One region of the Jeotgalibacillus aurantiacus genome, then DNA from elsewhere that is predicted to be linked to it. Evidence: riboswitches for the same ligand, from Rfam matches in the RefSeq annotation. Region 1 holds a riboswitch; each other region holds the start of a gene.
What was found. Region 1 has a riboswitch for S-adenosylmethionine ahead of H7968_RS15875 (Na+/H+ antiporter NhaC family protein). Riboswitches for the same ligand answer to the same signal wherever they lie in the genome.
Positions count from the first base shown of each region.

Region 2: it holds a riboswitch for S-adenosylmethionine, as region 1 does, so the genes downstream of both, H7968_RS12140 (methionine biosynthesis PLP-dependent protein) here and H7968_RS15875 (Na+/H+ antiporter NhaC family protein) in region 1, are expected to answer to the same signal.
Region 3: it holds a riboswitch for S-adenosylmethionine, as region 1 does, so the genes downstream of both, H7968_RS02075 (LLM class flavin-dependent oxidoreductase) here and H7968_RS15875 (Na+/H+ antiporter NhaC family protein) in region 1, are expected to answer to the same signal.

Region 1 covers NZ_JACNMS010000006.1:86,165-91,891, reverse strand. The annotation lists gene H7968_RS15890 (PTS mannitol transporter subunit IICB) at 1-1,002, shown strand, start outside; gene H7968_RS18060 (hypothetical protein) at 1,136-1,267, opposite strand; gene H7968_RS15885 (hypothetical protein) at 1,291-2,493, opposite strand; gene H7968_RS15880 (RNA polymerase sigma factor) at 2,495-2,944, opposite strand; gene H7968_RS15875 (Na+/H+ antiporter NhaC family protein) at 3,085-4,398, opposite strand; SAM riboswitch class I at 4,517-4,619, opposite strand; gene H7968_RS15870 (MFS transporter) at 4,702-5,727, opposite strand, start outside.
Region 2 covers NZ_JACNMS010000003.1:492,100-497,826, reverse strand. The annotation lists gene H7968_RS12155 (ABC transporter ATP-binding protein) at 1-405, opposite strand, end outside; gene H7968_RS12150 (SDR family NAD(P)-dependent oxidoreductase) at 1,019-1,816, opposite strand; gene metC (cystathionine beta-lyase) at 1,867-3,039, opposite strand; gene H7968_RS12140 (methionine biosynthesis PLP-dependent protein) at 3,020-4,153, opposite strand; SAM riboswitch class I at 4,253-4,355, opposite strand; gene H7968_RS12135 (type 1 glutamine amidotransferase) at 5,021-5,725, opposite strand.
Region 3 covers NZ_JACNMS010000001.1:445,941-451,667, reverse strand. The annotation lists gene H7968_RS02080 (hypothetical protein) at 45-656, shown strand; SAM riboswitch class I at 768-875, shown strand; gene H7968_RS02075 (LLM class flavin-dependent oxidoreductase) at 966-2,024, shown strand; gene H7968_RS02070 (ATP-grasp domain-containing protein) at 2,045-2,998, shown strand; gene H7968_RS02065 (ArsR/SmtB family transcription factor) at 3,362-3,679, shown strand; gene H7968_RS02060 (permease) at 3,743-4,606, shown strand; gene H7968_RS02055 (iron-sulfur cluster assembly accessory protein) at 5,005-5,280, opposite strand; gene arsC (arsenate reductase (thioredoxin)) at 5,389-5,727, opposite strand, start outside.

The DNA.
Region 1 (5,727 bases):
ATCGGTATACTCGGTTTCGGTTTGATGATCGTATCCTATCTGTTCATTGGACCCGTGATTGAAAATGTGAATGATGCCATGACCTCGGCGATTCAAGCTCTTGTACAGACAGGCTTCCTGCCACTGCTTTCGTTAGTCAATGAACCTGCGAAAGTATTATTTTTAAATAACGTTATTGATCAGGGTATTTACTATCCGCTCGGCATGCAGGATACGCTTGACGCTGGAAAATCAATCTTCTTTACAGTTGCTTCAAACCCTGGACCGGGTCTTGGACTACTGCTTGCTTTCACGCTCTTCGGAACTAAAGTCGCAAGAAGAACAGCACCTGGTGCGATCGTCATCCACTTCCTTGGCGGTATTCACGAATTGTACTTCCCGTACGTATTAATGAAACCACTTACAATTATCGGAATGATTGCCGGTGGTATGTCCGGGATTGCTGTTTTCAGCTTTTTCGATGCCGGACTTGTAGCAGGACCTAGCCCTGGCTCTATTTTCGCTTATCTTGCCCTGACACCAAGAGGAAATTTCCTCGGCATCATTTCAGGTGTCTTAGTCGCTGCTGCTGTAACGTTTGCAGTAACATCGGTTATTCTAAAGCTTGATAAAAACACAGGTGATGAAGCTGACTTAACGAGCTCAATCGCTAAATCAAAATCGATGAAGGCTGAAGGAAAACAGTTAATGAACTTTTCAGCTGACGCTTCAACAACACAGGAAATCAGCAAGATCTCGTTCGCTTGTGATGCAGGTGCTGGAAGTAGTGCATTAGGCGCGACTACGTTTAGAAAAAAGCTGCAAAAGAAAGGTATTTCCAATATCGAAGTCAAGCATTACCGTATTGAGGATGTACCTGAATCATCAGACATCATTGTTGTTCACAAGAATTTATCGGATCGCGCAAGAATGGCACACGGTGATAAGAAAATCATCACGATTGAAAGTTACCTGAATGATCCGAGTCTCGATGAGCTTTTAGATCAATTAAGTAAGGATTAAGCCTTTGCCTCTCATTTTATTCGTAAACGCAAAGCTCCCTACCAGACTTTATCACGATGAAGTCTGGTAGGGAGCTTACTTTTTATTCATTTGTCACAAATAAACGATTCTTCTAAATCGCTCAGGCTAATTGCTAAAAAATACTCCACATCTCGTCTTTATTGACCTTACGTTTTCTTACCCGCTTTGCCAATCTCTGCTCCTCAACCTGCTTACGGCGGTCATTCATCTTGCTTTCGATGAGGCTTCTGTCCTGATAGTACATCTCTACGTTCACCTGCCTTCTGTTTACAAGCTGAGTTCACCATAATTCGCAACATCATAGTCAGAATCAGCCGGCTGTTCAGCACCTTCCACACTACCTTCTTTTAATCGGAGAAGCGCTTTAACCGCTCCTCTGATCTCGGGTGTATCTGCTATCATTGTGCCCAAAAGGTCGATGTGTTTAATCGTCGTTTTGAGTTCTGAGATATCCAGATCTTCTCCAAATCTAAGCTTTCCAGCTACAATGAGCGTGACCGGTTTATCGTAGGCTGCATACTCTTCTGTGGCCCACTGTTCTTCGTTTTCAATCAGCACGTATTGTCCCTCATATGATAGGATTTCAGCCTCAATATTTGTCTTCTCATAGAGCAGATCCTCAAGATTTTCATCTACAACCACAATAGAGGTCGTCTGGATTTGATCAATCGCCTGCTCCAACTGCTCACGGGTCACATCTTTTTCGAAATAGATCGGTTTTGATGTCATGAGCTTTGCTCCTTTGAGGCGGCGCAACGTACGTGCTGAATAAGACTGTGATGAAGTCAGTAAAGTAAAACCTTCCGGGATTTTGACTGTTTCCCCGTTAACCGTGTGTGAAAGAGCGAATACAGCTGATTCCTGAGATTCATGGAAATACAACAATCCATTTACAGTGAGGTGTTCAATCTTTGTTTTTAATTGTTCAAGAGATAAGTCTTTTGCAAGAGTCAACTTTCCATTTACCGTCAGCTTAACAGAAGACTGTATTGAATCGAGGTATGCGTTATTCAGCTCATGTTTCCCATTGATTGTTCTTGGCTTTTCACCTGAATACGTTTCAGACATGCCAGTCATATGCTTTACTTTGCTTTGAATGATTCCCTGCAAATGTACCGGGGAGACTATCGAGCCAACAACATATAGTCCTTCGATTTTACCTTGAAGGTCTTCTTCTTCAATGTCATCATCGAAAATAACACTTCCAACTGTAAGTAATTGAACGGGGTCCGCAATTGACTGAAGGTATTGCCGTGACAGAACGGTTTCACCTGTAAGGGTTTGAAACTCTCCATTTATTTCAATGCTTGCCCCAACGTTTTTACTTTTTAAAGAAGATAACAAGTGAGCCGTCTCTCTCGAATAAATAATACAACCTACATTTTCAATGCTTTCGATTTCAGAGACCGTTTTCTCCGTCGCTTTCGTTAAATTGATGACTCCTACATTCCCAATTCGCTGCTTTTTCATGTTAATCTTCCTCCAATTTCTTTTTTAATTGTTTCAACGCCTGACTTAATTTGTAGCGGACCGTAGCGGCAGGCAGATGCAGCTGTTGACCAATTTCTTTACTTGATAATCCAATCCAGTACCGCTTAAAGATAATATCCTTGTATTCCTGTGACAGATCGGCAAGTAATTCAGTGACCTCAATATGAGTAAATCGCTGATCCAGTCTGATTTGCTCAAAGTCATCCTCCCACCCTGTCAGCCGCTGCTCTTTTCTCCGTTCATCAACCAGCTGATTTTTCATCACCCGGAAGAACCAGGCACGCTGTTTATAAACAGGCAGTTCCTGAAGCATACTTTCATGAGCAAGCGATTTGATCACAGCCTGCTGAATCAGGTCATCTGCTTCCTGTTCATGTCTTGCAATTGACCTGGCAAACCTGCGCAGATTAGTTTCCAATTCCAGATACAACTCACTGGACTCCATCGGCTTCACTCACTTTTTCGTGGTTTCATGTATATAACGTTTCGGCATCGGAAAGTGTTGGACCTTTTTTAAAAATAATTTTCCCCATAGAAAAAAGCTCCCCTCAAAGAGAGAAGCTTTTCACCTTAATCCTCCACCACACCAGGTGTTTTAAATCTCGGGAATTGAATAGCGATCGCAATGATTCCTGACAATGCGATCAGCATTGGATAAATACAGAACGGTACAATCTCCACAGGAGAAATGCCCGCTACACCTGCTACTGCAAGCAGCTGTGCACCGTATGGAATCAGCCCCTGCACAGAGCTTGAGAAAATATCAAGCAGACTCGCAGATCTTCTATTGTCGATACCAAAACGTTCTGAGATCTGTCTTGCAAGCGGACCTGCCGTAATAATTGAGATCGTATTGTTCGCTGTTGCGAAATTCACCGTACTTACGAGGCCGGCAATCCCTGCCTCTCCACCGCGCTTGGAATTGACTCGTTTTGTAACAGACTGAAGCAGAAATTCAATGCCGCCATTCTGTTTGATGAGTTCCACCAGTCCACCAAGTAAAATCGCAATCATCGCAAGCTCAAACATATTAGAGAATCCTGTTCCAATCAGTTCGATCAAGGTCAGCAAACTGAATTCACCAAGTCCTAGACCTACAATTCCAGCAAAAATAATACCGCCAAGCAAAACAAGAATGACGTTTGCTCCTGCAATCGCAAAGATCAGTACGCCTAAATACGGAAGCACCTGCAGGAGATTATAAGGATTCGATTCCTCCAATGAGGCACTTGATCCCGTTGTCATCACAGCGAAAATGATTGCTGTAATGATCGCAGCCGGAAGAACGATTTTAACATTTGCTTTAAACTTATCCTTCATCTTCGTTCCCTGCGTGCGTACTGCTGCAATGGTCGTATCTGAGATAATGGACAGATTATCACCAAACATCGCGCCACTCACAATCGCACCCATCGCCAGCGCAACACCGATATCTGTCTGCTCTGATACACCAAGTCCGATCGGTGCCAGCGCCACAATCGTACCTGTAGAAGTCCCCATAGAAATAGAGATAAAACATCCTATAATAAATAATCCGACGATCAACAGATTCTGCGGTAAAAAGGACAGTCCAAGATTGACCGTCGAATCTACTGCACCAGCACCATCAGCAACGGATGCAAAAGCTCCTGCTAAAAGAAAGATAATGACCATCAAAATAATATTCGGATGACCTCCACCCTTAGACAGCTGCATCACCTTCGTCTGAAAATCAGTTTTGCGATTCATCAGTAAGGCGACCAAAATCGCAATAAATAAAGCAACCAGCACAGGCATTAAATAAAAATCACCCGTGATTACACCTGAACCAATAAATAATAAAATAAATATGCCAAACGGAATCAGAGCAAGCGGATTACTCTGAGGTATTTCCTGATTCGTCATAAGAATGCACCTCCAACCTTTTGTTTTAACAAATCCTATAAACTTCAAACCTGCGGCCAAACAAAAAAGCTTCTCCCATAAGAAAAGGAAGAAGCTTTTAATCAAAAGCAAACCACTTTTCTTATCTCCCAGGCTCATGCCTGCTGGAATTGGCACAGTACTCATCCAAGTCTGCTGCCGAGGCTTCAAAGGGCCAGTCCCTCCACCTCTCTTCATAAGAAGGTCTTGCAGGTATTTAATTTATTGTTGAATGATAAAAGATTTAAAAAAGGATGTCAACGGATCTTGATAACTTCGGAAGATTCATATTATTTCGTCGCTGATTACCTGAGCGGCTGAAACCGTTTCCTTCCATAATACATTTCTAAGGGTAAAAGCAACCATCCCTATAAGCAAGCAAAATAACCCCACAAACATAAAAACCGCACCTGCACCGAATAACCTGACAAGTATCCCACCGATTAATGGGCCAACTACAACACACAAGCTGCATATGGTCTGATTAATACCTGATACTCTCCCAATATTCTCTTTCGAAGTATGCTTATGGATGATATATTGAAATCCCACCGAGTATAAACCCACACCAAGACCAATGATAGCACCGAAAATGATGGGCTGCCATAAAGGGAATCCTGCCTCAAGTAATCCAATTCCTCCAAATCCAATTCCAACGCAGGCAAGACTTCCACCCATGAGCCAACCGTAATCCCGCAGATTTGAAAATCGATTTAACAGCACAATCATGACAACGGCACCCGCTCCGGAAGAGGCAAACAGATAACCGATTAATTCAGGTTGATCAGGTGACAGCTCTCTGAACCATGTAGTGAATTGAATATCAATCATCTGGATTGTAAGTAAACCTAAAAAAGCGAGCATAAAGCTGACCCATAGTGGACGGCTGGTAAAAATGATCAGCCAGCCTTCACGCCATGAAATCCAAAAATCACCTCTATTATTGTGAGCCATAGCATAAGAATCTTTTTCAAACACTGAATATTCTCTTCTCATACTGAATAAAACAAAACACGAAATAATGAGCATTATTGCGTTGATCAAAATACATATTTGCGGTGATACTGCTCCTGCTATCACTCCTCCAATTAACGGTGCTGCAATTTTAGAAAACTGCAGCATGATTCCATTTAAAGAAAAAGCCTGGAAAAGCTGATGCTCTGGCACCACCTCTTTTACCATCCCCTGTTGAGCAGGATAATGAATCAAATTCACCACTGATCTGCACGCAATGATGAGTAGCGCGAGCCATGGACCCGAAACGAAGACCAGCATAAGCGTCAACACCACACTGATAAGATCAGCCAAAAA
Region 2 (5,727 bases), on a different contig from region 1:
CTCGCTGATCTCACGCTGCTCATAGCCTTCAAGGTTTACGAACTTCAGTGCTTCCTTCACCTTTTCAGCGATGAGTGATTTTTTCATTTTTTTGATTTTAAGACCGAACGCAACGTTCTCAAATACATTCAAATGCGGAAAGAGCGCATAATCCTGAAAAACGGTATTTACCTGACGCTTGTTAGCAGGCACTTCATTAATCTTTTTGCCATCAAAATAAATAGATCCTTGTGAAGGTTCCATAAAACCGGCAATCAGGCGTAGAATGGTTGTTTTACCGCAGCCTGAAGGGCCTAATAAGGTATAGAATTTTCCTTTTTCTATATCAAACGATACGTTGTTTAAGACAACGGAATCATCAAACTGGTGGCTGACCTGCTCGAAACGAATAATGGTGTTAGTCAATTATGCATCCTCCTTTTATGTAAGCAGCGTGTGCTTTTATCTATTGTAAAGAATATAGGAAATTGTCACGATTTCAAGATGTTTATTTTGGATGTGTGAGGATTTAAAACCGTGCCTGAAAATCCCTCCCTTTCCTTTGTCCAGCTCCGGCGACTAGCCCCTCGAGGTCATAAGTCAAAGCTGAACGAGGGTAAAGGGCAACCCTCTTTTCATCTTCGCCTTATGCTTGTCGGGGCTGGACGAGTCGCCTCCGCTTTTCCAAGGCCGCGCGGTGAGCCAGCTAGTGCACCGCACTGCGCTGTCTCACCTGTCGCTTTTCTGCCGCAGGAGTCTGCGGGTGTGTCATGCACTTTAAATATTGGATGAAAATAAAATGTACTAAAAGATTGTCACATCAAGTTTGTGTAACGAAAATGTATAACTCGAAAGATGACATCAAACTGGTTAGGTAAGAAAGGGAGACAGGCAATCCGATTAATTAGATCCGTTACTAATTAATCTAAACCTCATTCCACAATAAAGACTGCAGTTTGGCTGCTGCAGTCTTTGTCGCAAATTTATTTAAGCATGATTATACAGGTAATTCAAGCAATTTTTTCGCAAGCCGAAAGATTTAACGCATGACGCTGCCACCGGAGATTTTGACGGATTCTCCGACGATGTTTTCAGCTGCGTCCGATAGTAAAAAGAGAATGGTTCTGGCTACTTCTTCCGGCTGTGTGATCCGGCCGGATGGGAGTCCTTTTTCAACCTGTTTGAGCTGTTCTTCGAAGGATCTGCCTTCCCGGTCAGCTTTTTTCTTAATGGCATTCCGGCCCATTTCAGTATCAACGAAACCTGGGCAGACGGCATTGACTCTGACTCCGTGTTCAATCGCTTCAACTGCAAAGGATTGGGTGAAACCGATGACTGCAAACTTAGATGCAGCATAGGCGGTGTTGCCATGTGTCCCTCTCAGTCCGGAAAGGGAGGATACGTTGACGACGGCTCCTTTTCCTGCCGCTTTCATGTCGGAGTAAAGCAGCTGGGTCAGCGCAACGGTAGAAAAGTAGTTGAGCTCCATGATCTTTTTCATGTCTTCTTCTTTCAATTTCTCCAGTATATCTCCTCCGGAAATGCCGGCAGAGTTGACGAGTCCTGTAATAGATCCTGAAGACTCTTTCGCTTTTTCGAGCAGATGCTGCCTGCCGCCCTCCTCATTGAGATCGGATGTTACGATGGTCAGTTTGTCTGCAATGCGGGCTTTTTCGCATTCTGCTTTTAATGCATTAAGCTTTTCTTCATTGCGTCCGGTTGCAGTGACTGAGGCACCTGCCTTAAGTGCTTCAATCACCGTAGCATAGCCGATTCCGCCTGTTGCACCTGTAACGAGAATATGTTCATGTTGAAATGAATCATTTGAAAAAAGCATCGAATCCCTCCGTATGGTTAATGGTAGACTATTCCACACGGAGCGTTCTGTTAAACGTTAAGCGCGGCATACTCAGATGCTTTGGCAAGCGCCTGTTTGACGTCTGCCAACAGATCATCCGGATCCTCAAGCCCAACAGAAAGCCGCAGCAGTCCGTCTGTAATGCCACGCTTTTCCCGTTCTGCAAGAGGCATCGCTGCGTGTGACATTGTAGCCGGATAGGATAAAATGGATTCCACTGCACCAAGACTTACCGCAAACACTGGAATTTTCATCGCCTCTACAAATACTCCCGCACATTCTTTAGAAGGGAGTCTAAATGATAGTACTGCTCCCGCCCCGGTCGATTGGCGCTGATGAATATGATAGCCAGCGTGAAACGAAAACCCGGGATAGTATACTTCATCAATCAGTGGATTATGGTGAAGATATTGAGCAATATCACGAGCTGTCTCAGATGACTGCTTCATACGCACACTGAGCGTTTTAATACCGCGCAGCAACAGCCAGCTATCCTGCACACCGAGAATCGATCCAAATGAGTTCTGAATAAACTTTAACCGTGATGCAATTTCTTCATCCTTTACCGCAGCAAGCCCTGCCACGACATCACTATGGCCGGACAAAAACTTGGTGGCACTGTGAAGCACGAGATCCGCTCCCAGATCCAGCGGCTTTTGATAAAGAGGTGTCATAAATGTGTTATCAACAAAAGTGAGACAGCCATGCGCTTTTGCCACCTTCGCCACACCCTCGATATCCGTTATATTCAGCGTCGGATTGGATGGCGTCTCTACATAAATGACCCTCGTATTCGGCCGGACGTTTCTGGCCGTCTCATCCAGGTCCGTCATATCAATAAATGTATGATCAATGCCAAAGCGTGTCAGCACCTCTGTGATCACACGATAGGTGCCGCCGTATACATCCTTTGACACAAGGACATGATCACCGGCTGACAGCAGCATAAAGGCTGATGAGATCGCCGCCATACCGGAAGCAAATGCAAATCCGGCTGTACCATTTTCAAGATCAGCAATCGTTTCCTCCAGCGCTTGTCTGGTCGGATTTCCTGAGCGGCTGTAATCGTAAGGACCGAATTCATCAATAGACTGCTGATGATACGTCGAAGAATAATGCAGAGGTACGTTGACTGCCCCTGTCTGTTTATCAATATAAGATGGCTGATGCAGCAGCTTCGTGTCAAAGCGATGTTCTGTCATATGCTGTCTCCTCCTTACAGGCTGCTTCTAGCGCCTTTTTTAAATCATTTTTCAAGTCCTCAACCTGTTCGATTCCTACTGAAAAACGCAGAAGCCTTTTACAAATGCCTTTTTTCTCCCGTTCTTCCTCAGGAATATCCGCGTGTGTCTGCGTTGCAGGATACGTAATAAAGCTTTCCACCCCACCAAGACTTTCCGCAAATGAGATCACTTGAGTCGAGCGTAAAAATGGATCAATCCATTCTTCTTTTTCGAGGCGGAAAGATAACATCCCGCCAACCTTCGGATAGATGACATCTGTCACGCCAGTCTGTTCAGCCAGAAAATCCGCCAGTGCCTGTGCATTTTCCTGATGACGGTCCATCCTCAGCGCGAGTGTCTTCATTCCGCGGATCAACAGCCAGGAATCCATCGGGGATAAGACGGCTCCTGCGCCGTTATGCATCTGAAACAGCTTTTCACTCAGCGCTTCTCCTTTTGTCACAACAAGTCCCGCCAACACATCATTGTGCCCACCGAGATACTTCGTTGCACTATGAATCACAATGTCTGCACCATGCTCAATCGGTCTCTGTAAATAAGGCGTTAAAAACGTATTATCCGCAATAAATAACAGATTATATTTTTCAGTAAAAGCTCCGACCTTATTCAGATCAGTCAGCTTCATCAACGGGTTTGTCGGTGTTTCAACAAAAACGGCTTTTACTTCTTCCGTGTATGCTTTTTCAAGTTCATCAGCATTGTTTGTATCAAGATAACGAAAGGTCACATTGAATTGGTTCTCCCAATGATTAAACAACCGGTACGTCCCTCCGTACAAATCATCTGAGGCAAGGATGACATCTCCCGGTTTAAATAGTGATAAAACAAGCTGTATCGCAGCCATGCCAGAGCTCGTCGCGAATCCGGCATCCCCTTTTTCCAGCCGGGCAATTCCTTCCTCCAAAATGGCTCTCGTAGGATTTTTTGTTCTCGTATAGTCGTATCCTGTTGATTCGCCAAGTCCACTGTGACGGTAAGCCGTCGACAAGTAAATCGGTGGATTCACCGTACCTGTATCTTTCTCACTGCGATTACCAAGCTGTGCAAGCTCTGTTTCCGGGAAATAACTCATCTTCCTCATTCCTTTCAAACCGGGATTCAATCTTTATGTTTTTGGTCAATAAAAAAGAACCTAATCTATGATAAGAGAAGGTTCTTTACGTGTAAGGTCCTCTTATCATTCAGGCATACGCCTGCTGGCATTAGCACCGGGCTATAAATAGCTGGTTGCTGAGGCGTCAAAGGGCCAGTCCCTCAACCTCTCTCGATAAGATATGAAATTGTCAGAAAAATTAATGTTGTTGTATAGACTACCTTATTTTGCTGGAAGAAGCAAGGGAAAGATGATAAAAAGGAGAAGCTCAAGCTCATTCGTAGTCTCTACAGGATCACTTTTTTGAGAGTGGTTAAATAACGAATAAGAGTTGTCAAATAAACAGATGAAGTGGTCAAATAATGCAAAAGAGTTGTCAAATACCAGCAAAAAGTTGTCTAATCAATGGGAATGGCCGCTCGCAATCCTGTACCTGGACGCAGGATCAAGCTAGATTACTCAAAATCTTCAAGAGCCCCCGGCCTGCGCCGGGATATTTTGTGAGAGTGGTTAAATAAGGGCTGAGAGTAGTTAAATAACAATCGAAAGTGGTCAAATAAATGTAAAGAGTGGTCAAATAACCCGAAAGAGTAGTTAAATAACTCGAATACGTCCCTAAACGCCCGCCTCCGCTTTTTTAGTCACAAATATAGCCGGAGCCTGTGTGTCGGCAGGCTCCGGCTCAATAGAGGGGGTGTCGCTTTTATTCTTCCTGGCAGCAAAGTGACGGTGCGAATCGAAACTTTGCAGCAGAAGTTGTGTTAAGAATCAGCGACGATTCGTTTATGTTTAGTTGAGAATGAATCTCATTCTTATTGTATACACAATTCAAAAAGATGTCTACCCCTAATCAATCTTTTTTTCACCGGATACGCCGAGAAATTTTTCGAGTATCGGTTGGAAACGGTTATGGCTTTGTTCTACGTAACCTGGATCGGCACGTGGTTCTTCGATTTCAACGGAGGTATCTCTCAATTCAATCTCCTGATGATCATGGTCAATGAGCTGTTGAATCCCTTTCACTGTCATTTCAGGGTGAAATTGAAACGCCAGTACCTGATCTGTATAAAATCCCTGAACAGGTGTCAGATCCGTTTTGCCAAGCGGTTTTGTACCTTCTGGAAGCTCATACAGATCGCTATGCCAGTGAAACATCGGGATGTCCATGTCCTCCACATCAAAATCCTCCAAAAAGCCGTGGTCCCAGTTAATCTCAGCCCACCCCATTTCATACTTGGGAAGCGTATGAACTTCTGTGCCGTAAATGTGGGCAAGCAGCTGAGAACCGAGGCAAATTCCGATCACCTTATGCCCGTGCTGAAGTGCTTTTTCAATATAAGCCACTTCCTTCTGCATCCATTCAGTATCGGGCAGGTCCAACACACTCATCGGACCGCCAAGGACAACGAGTACATCCTCATCTTCGAGCTCCGGGTAGTTTACAGGCTTTTTCGCATCAAAATAATGAAGACTGCACCCCCATACTTTTACCCACTCTTCCAAAAAGCCTGCATCATCATACCAGACGTGCTGCAAACAAATCAGTCTCATAT
Region 3 (5,727 bases), on a different contig from region 1:
TGCTAAGCGTATAGAAGTAAAATAATGTTTGCGGGGGGATGGGGATGAAGAAGCGAAGAAATTTTGATGCTGATTCGATGATGAAGTATTTATTGACTGCAGGACTTCTGATGATCATCATGGCATTTTTTATACCGGGATTTGTCGTGATCTTGATTCAGGATCTATTGTTTTTTTCTGCTGATCATTGGTCATTTATCAGACCAATGGATGCGTTTTTAGCATTCGGTACAGGAATGGTCATAATCGGTCTTACGCTGATATCGTTTTTATTTACAAAGCTTTATGCGGAAAAGAAGCGTAAAACGTATAGGCTAACAGGTGTACATATTCTCCTTATTGTTTTGACATTGCCTTTGTTTGTGTTTTCAGTTTATCACTATGCCTATTTAAATGAGGACGGGGCACAGGCGAACTCTTTCTGGAGTCTTAGTGAACAAAGCATTGCCTGGGAAGAGGTAGAGGAGGTTACGCGTATTGTGGATGAGGAGTCACTCCGGGTATATTCCTATACATTTTCTTCTGATACCGGGGAAGTGACGATTCCCTATGATCCTACAGACAGAGAAACCGTTCGTGCAATCGGCTTTGTGGTCGATTCATACGGCTGGGAACTGAATGATGTGTTCGGGACAGAGGAGGATGTGCCGTTTTAAATAGAATCGTATAGACGATAAGAATCAGAACACAATTTTCTGAAAATCCAAACTTTATGTGTTGACGAATACCAAGCATTGTTATAGGATTAACGTATTAAAGTGAATAAGCTCTTATCGAGAGTGGTGGAGGGATATGGCCCTGTGAAACCCGGCAACCGCTGACTATGTCAGAAAGGTGCTACATCCATCAGGCGAATGCTGCCTGGAAGATAAGACAGAAGTATTGCGAGTATCTTCTTCTGTCTCAGAAGAAGTTTTTTTGTACCCAAAATCACGTGCGACCGTTTTTAAAGGAGAGTGGAAAAGATGAAATATGGATTTTGGCTTCCGATTTTCGGGGGATGGCTGCGTAACGTAGAAGATGAAAACATGCCGCCAACCTTTGATTATGCAAAAAAGGTCATTCAGTCCGCTGAAAACTGGGGATATGATACGACACTGATTGCTGAATTATATTTAAATGATATAAAGGGACCTGAGCGTGATTCGATTGAAGCGTGGTCTACTGCTGCTGCACTTGCAGCTGTAACAGAAAAAATTGAGATCATGACGGCGATCCGTCCGGGCTTTCATAATCCGGCTGTAGCTGCTAAAATGGCGTCAAATATTGACCATATTTCCAACGGCCGTTTTACGCTGAATGTCGTGTCTGCATGGTGGGCTGAGGAAGCAAAGCAGTACGGCGGCGCATTTACAGAGCATGATGAGCGCTATGAGCGTACGGATGAGTTCCTTCAGATTTTAAAAGGACTTTGGACAGAAGATACATTCAGCTTCAAAGGAAAATTCTATGACATTGAAAATACGAAGCTTGAGCCTAAACCGGTTCAGCGTCCGAATCCGATTCTATATGCAGGCGGTGAGAGCCCCCGTGGTAAGCAATCGATTGTTGAGCACTGTGACTCGTATGTGATGCACGGTGGAACGCTTGAAGAAATCGAAACGAAAATTGCCGACATGAAGACACGCCGCGCTGCAGCAGGAAAAGATCCGTTCGGTTCATTCGGAATGGCCGCGTTTATCATTTGCCGTGATACGGAGGAAGAGGTTCAGGCTGAGCTTGAGCGCATCACAGACGTGAAAGATGTAAGCGGATATGCCGGGTATAATGATTTCGTCAGCAAATCCCAGCTAGAGCAGCAGGTAAAGCTAATGGATTATTCGGTTTCCAACCGCGGACTGCGTCCTAATTTAATTGGGACACCTGAGCAGATTGCTGACCGGATTGTTGCTTATGAAAATGCAGGTCTTGACCTGTTACTGCTTCAATTCTCTCCGCAGCTTGAAGAGATGGAGCGTTTCTCAAAGAAGGTTATGCCACTGGTTGAAGAAAAGCGTAAACTGCTAAAGCAGGTCAATGCGTAACAACTTGAAGGAGTGACAGCATGAGTAAAGTATATGTATTACATGAAAATGATGAGTGGACGGTTCATTTAACGAAGCGTCTTGAAGAATTAGAGGTTCCTTATGAAGTCTGGCATTTAGACGAGGGAATTGTGGATTTAACAGAAGAGCCGCCTGAAGGTGTATTTTACAGCAGAATGAGTGCCTCATCTCATACGCGCGGACACCGTTTCGCACCCGAATTAACAGAGTCGGTCCTAGCCTGGCTTGAGCAGCATGGCCGTCGCGTTCTCAATGGATCGCGTGCTCTTCGTCTTGAAGTCAGTAAAGTGAATCAGTATACAGCGTTGCAATCTCATGGTATCAAGACGCCAAAAACGATTGCCGCAGTTGGAAAAGAGCAGATTATCCAGGCTGCAGAAAAGCTTGGTGAATCCTCTTTTATCACAAAGCACAACCGGGCAGGGAAAGGTCTTGGTGTCCAGCTGTTTCATTCCATTGAAGGTTTAAAGGAATATGTGAATGGTGATGATTTTGAGCTTCCGGTAGACGGCATTACACTGATTCAAGAGTATATTGAAGCACCTGAGCCGTATATCACGCGCTGTGAGTTTGTCGGCGGGAAATTTATCTACGCTGTCAGAGTGGATACGTCAGAAGGCTTTGAGCTTTGCCCGGCTGACGCCTGCCAGATCGGGGATTTATTCTGTCCGGTAGGGGAAGAAGTTGAAGAAAAACCTAAGTTTCAGGTTGTGGAGAATTTTGAGGATCCACTTATCCTTCAGCTTGAAACATTCCTTGAGAAAAACGACATTGCCGTGGCAGGCATCGAGTTTATCAAGGATAAGAATGGACAGATTTATGTATATGATATCAACACAAACACGAATTACAATGCTGATGCTGAGGCGAAGCATGGTAAGTTCGGTATGCTTGAGCTTGCGAATCATCTGAAGCAGGAGCTTGCAAAGGTTGCTCCGGTTGTAAATGCATAATAAATAGAGACCCCTGTCCTTTGGATGGGGGTTTTCTTATTGCGAGCGGTTGTGGCGGTGTAGGCCAAATATCACTGAACTGACAAATTCCGTGAGAAGCTGACAAACTTGTGGTGTGAGCTCACGAATTGCGGTGGTAAGCTGACGAATTCAGCGAATAACCTCACGAACTCCCATTACAACCTCACAATGTTCAAGTGCGTGCCATGCTCGAATATAAATAAGTTCAATTAGTGGTATGATTTCGCAAGAATAAAAAATATTAAATCAATTTTTTTTGATTTAATAATTGACGATTTGTTTTAGGAAGGGTATGCTTTATATATCAAGTAAATTTGATTAAAGGAGCTGCTGATCATGACCATGGTCGAATTGTTACCAACTACGGATACTTTTAAATTATATGAAAAAAAATTCAAAGCGCTTTCTGATCACAAGCGTCTGGAGATCATGCATTTAATTCAAAAGCATCAATCGTTGTGCGTATGTGATCTGGCTGAACACATTGCAATGCCTCAATCTAAATTGTCTTATCATTTAAAACAACTGCTGGATGCCGGTTTTTTGAATGTTGAGAAGAAGGGAACGTGGAACTATTATTCGATTCGGAATGAGGGAGTAAATGAAGTTTTATCGCCGGCATTATGCTGTTTGTTCCGAAATGAAGATTCAGCGTGTTAGCCTCTCTGAACGGGAGGCTCCTCATTTCGTTAATATATCAAAAAAATTTGATTTAAGGGGTGTATGGTTGTGTTTGAAACGTTCTTATGGATTGCTCTTGAGTTAACGGTTTTGTTTGTCTTTCTATCTTTCCTATTATCCATTTTGCAGAGCTGGATTCCGTATGAGAGGATAGAGCGTTATTTAAAAATTCGATCAAAATGGAAGGCTGGGGGTTTTGCACTCATTTTTGCATTTATTACGCCTTTCTGTTCCTGTTCAACGATCCCAGTCGTCGTAAACATGCTGAAAAACCGGGTGCCATTTGGTTTGACGATGGTGTTTTTGTTTTCATCACCGCTGCTTGATCCAACCATTCTTACGGTCATGGGTGTCATCCTGGGGTGGGAAGTTACCGTTGTTTATACAGTGATCACGGCAGTATTTTCTGTCATCCTTGGTTTTGCACTTGAGAAATTCGGTTTCGAAAAATATGTAAAGCCGGTGATTCTTGAAGGATATAGTCCAAACGTAAAGGCAGGGTGGAACGTTATAGGTGCGTTGGCGGAAACAGGAAAAATGATGAAATCGGTATTTCCATTCTTGATAATCGGTGCTGCCATTGGAGCAGGGATACATGGACTTGTTCCAGCGGATTGGATTGCAGCTAATTTTGGACACGGGGCATGGTGGTTGATTCCGGCTGCGGCAGTGCTCGGAATCCCACTCTATATCCGTCTTTCCAGTATGATCCCAATTTCACAGGTTCTTCTGTTAAAAGGGATGGCATTGGGCCCCATTATGGCATTATTGATCAGTTCTGCCGGTGCAAGCCTGCCTGAGGTTGTATTGCTTAAATCTATATTCCGAATACAACTGGTCGCTGTTTTTATCTTATCTGTTTTATCTATGGCTTCTTTATCAGGTTTTATTTTTTACCTGATTTGAACAGTGATATCTTAATAAGGAGGTGAACGTACATGCTGAAAAAACTGCTTTCATTATTTAAAACAGAGAAAAAACAAACGTGTTGCGAAGTGAAAATCGTTGAAGTGAAAAAGTAAAAGATACAACCATTTGTCTCATTTACAAAATCTCAATCTCCGTAACACATCCGTAAACGATTTCGAGGATTATATTGCGGAATTGCCGGGTATAAATTGCTAATGAACGGGGTCATGATAGTGATGAGGTGAGACAACATGTTCAAAAAATGGTTATTAAAAAAGAAAAAAGATCAGGATAAATCATCCAGACAATTGAAGGTGCTGGAGATGAGAGAAATAAAGGTCAATTAATATAAAAAAGACGTCCGCAAATTATTAAATGAGGACGTCTTTTTTATATTAATGTGTATTGCTTGTGATCACGACTCCTCTGCCGTCCGGCGTGTCCTGGACATCGAGTGTGATATTTTCGGCTACGAAAAGGATCTGAGGGTCAATCGCTACTTTGATGCTGTTGATTTCCCAGACGATATCGTTTTCCTCAGGAGGGTCGATCCCGAGACCGAGATCAGGGGTACCGTCCCCCTGTCCCGCAAAATAAATACGGACATTATCGTTATCGTACCGGTCGAATAGTTCGAGCAGCGCTTGTTTGGCTGTATCGGTAATCACCATCTATATTCACTCCTTTTTTATTCAATTCCACAAGGAGGCGGTTCACACCTTCTTCACCATCATAATCCTGCACGAACATTCCGTAAAGGTCAAATGCTTTGCAGCTGCTTATCTACCTGTTTCAGCAAATGTCTTGATACGTTCACCGATTTCATCACGTACGCGCTGGAAGAATGCCCATTTTTCCTCTTCAGTACCCTCTGCTTTCGCAGGATCATCGAAGCCCCAGTGCTCACGTTTTACATGGGGAGGTGTAACCGGACAGTGGTCTGCAGCATGGCCGCATAACGTAACGACTAAATCTGCGTTATTCAGAATTTCAGGATCGATGGTATCAGAAGTCTGATTAGAAATATCAATATCGGCTTCTTTCATCGCTTTTACTGCATTAGGGTTCAGCCCGTGTGCTTCAAGTCCTGCACTCAGTACGTTCCACTCATCACTTAA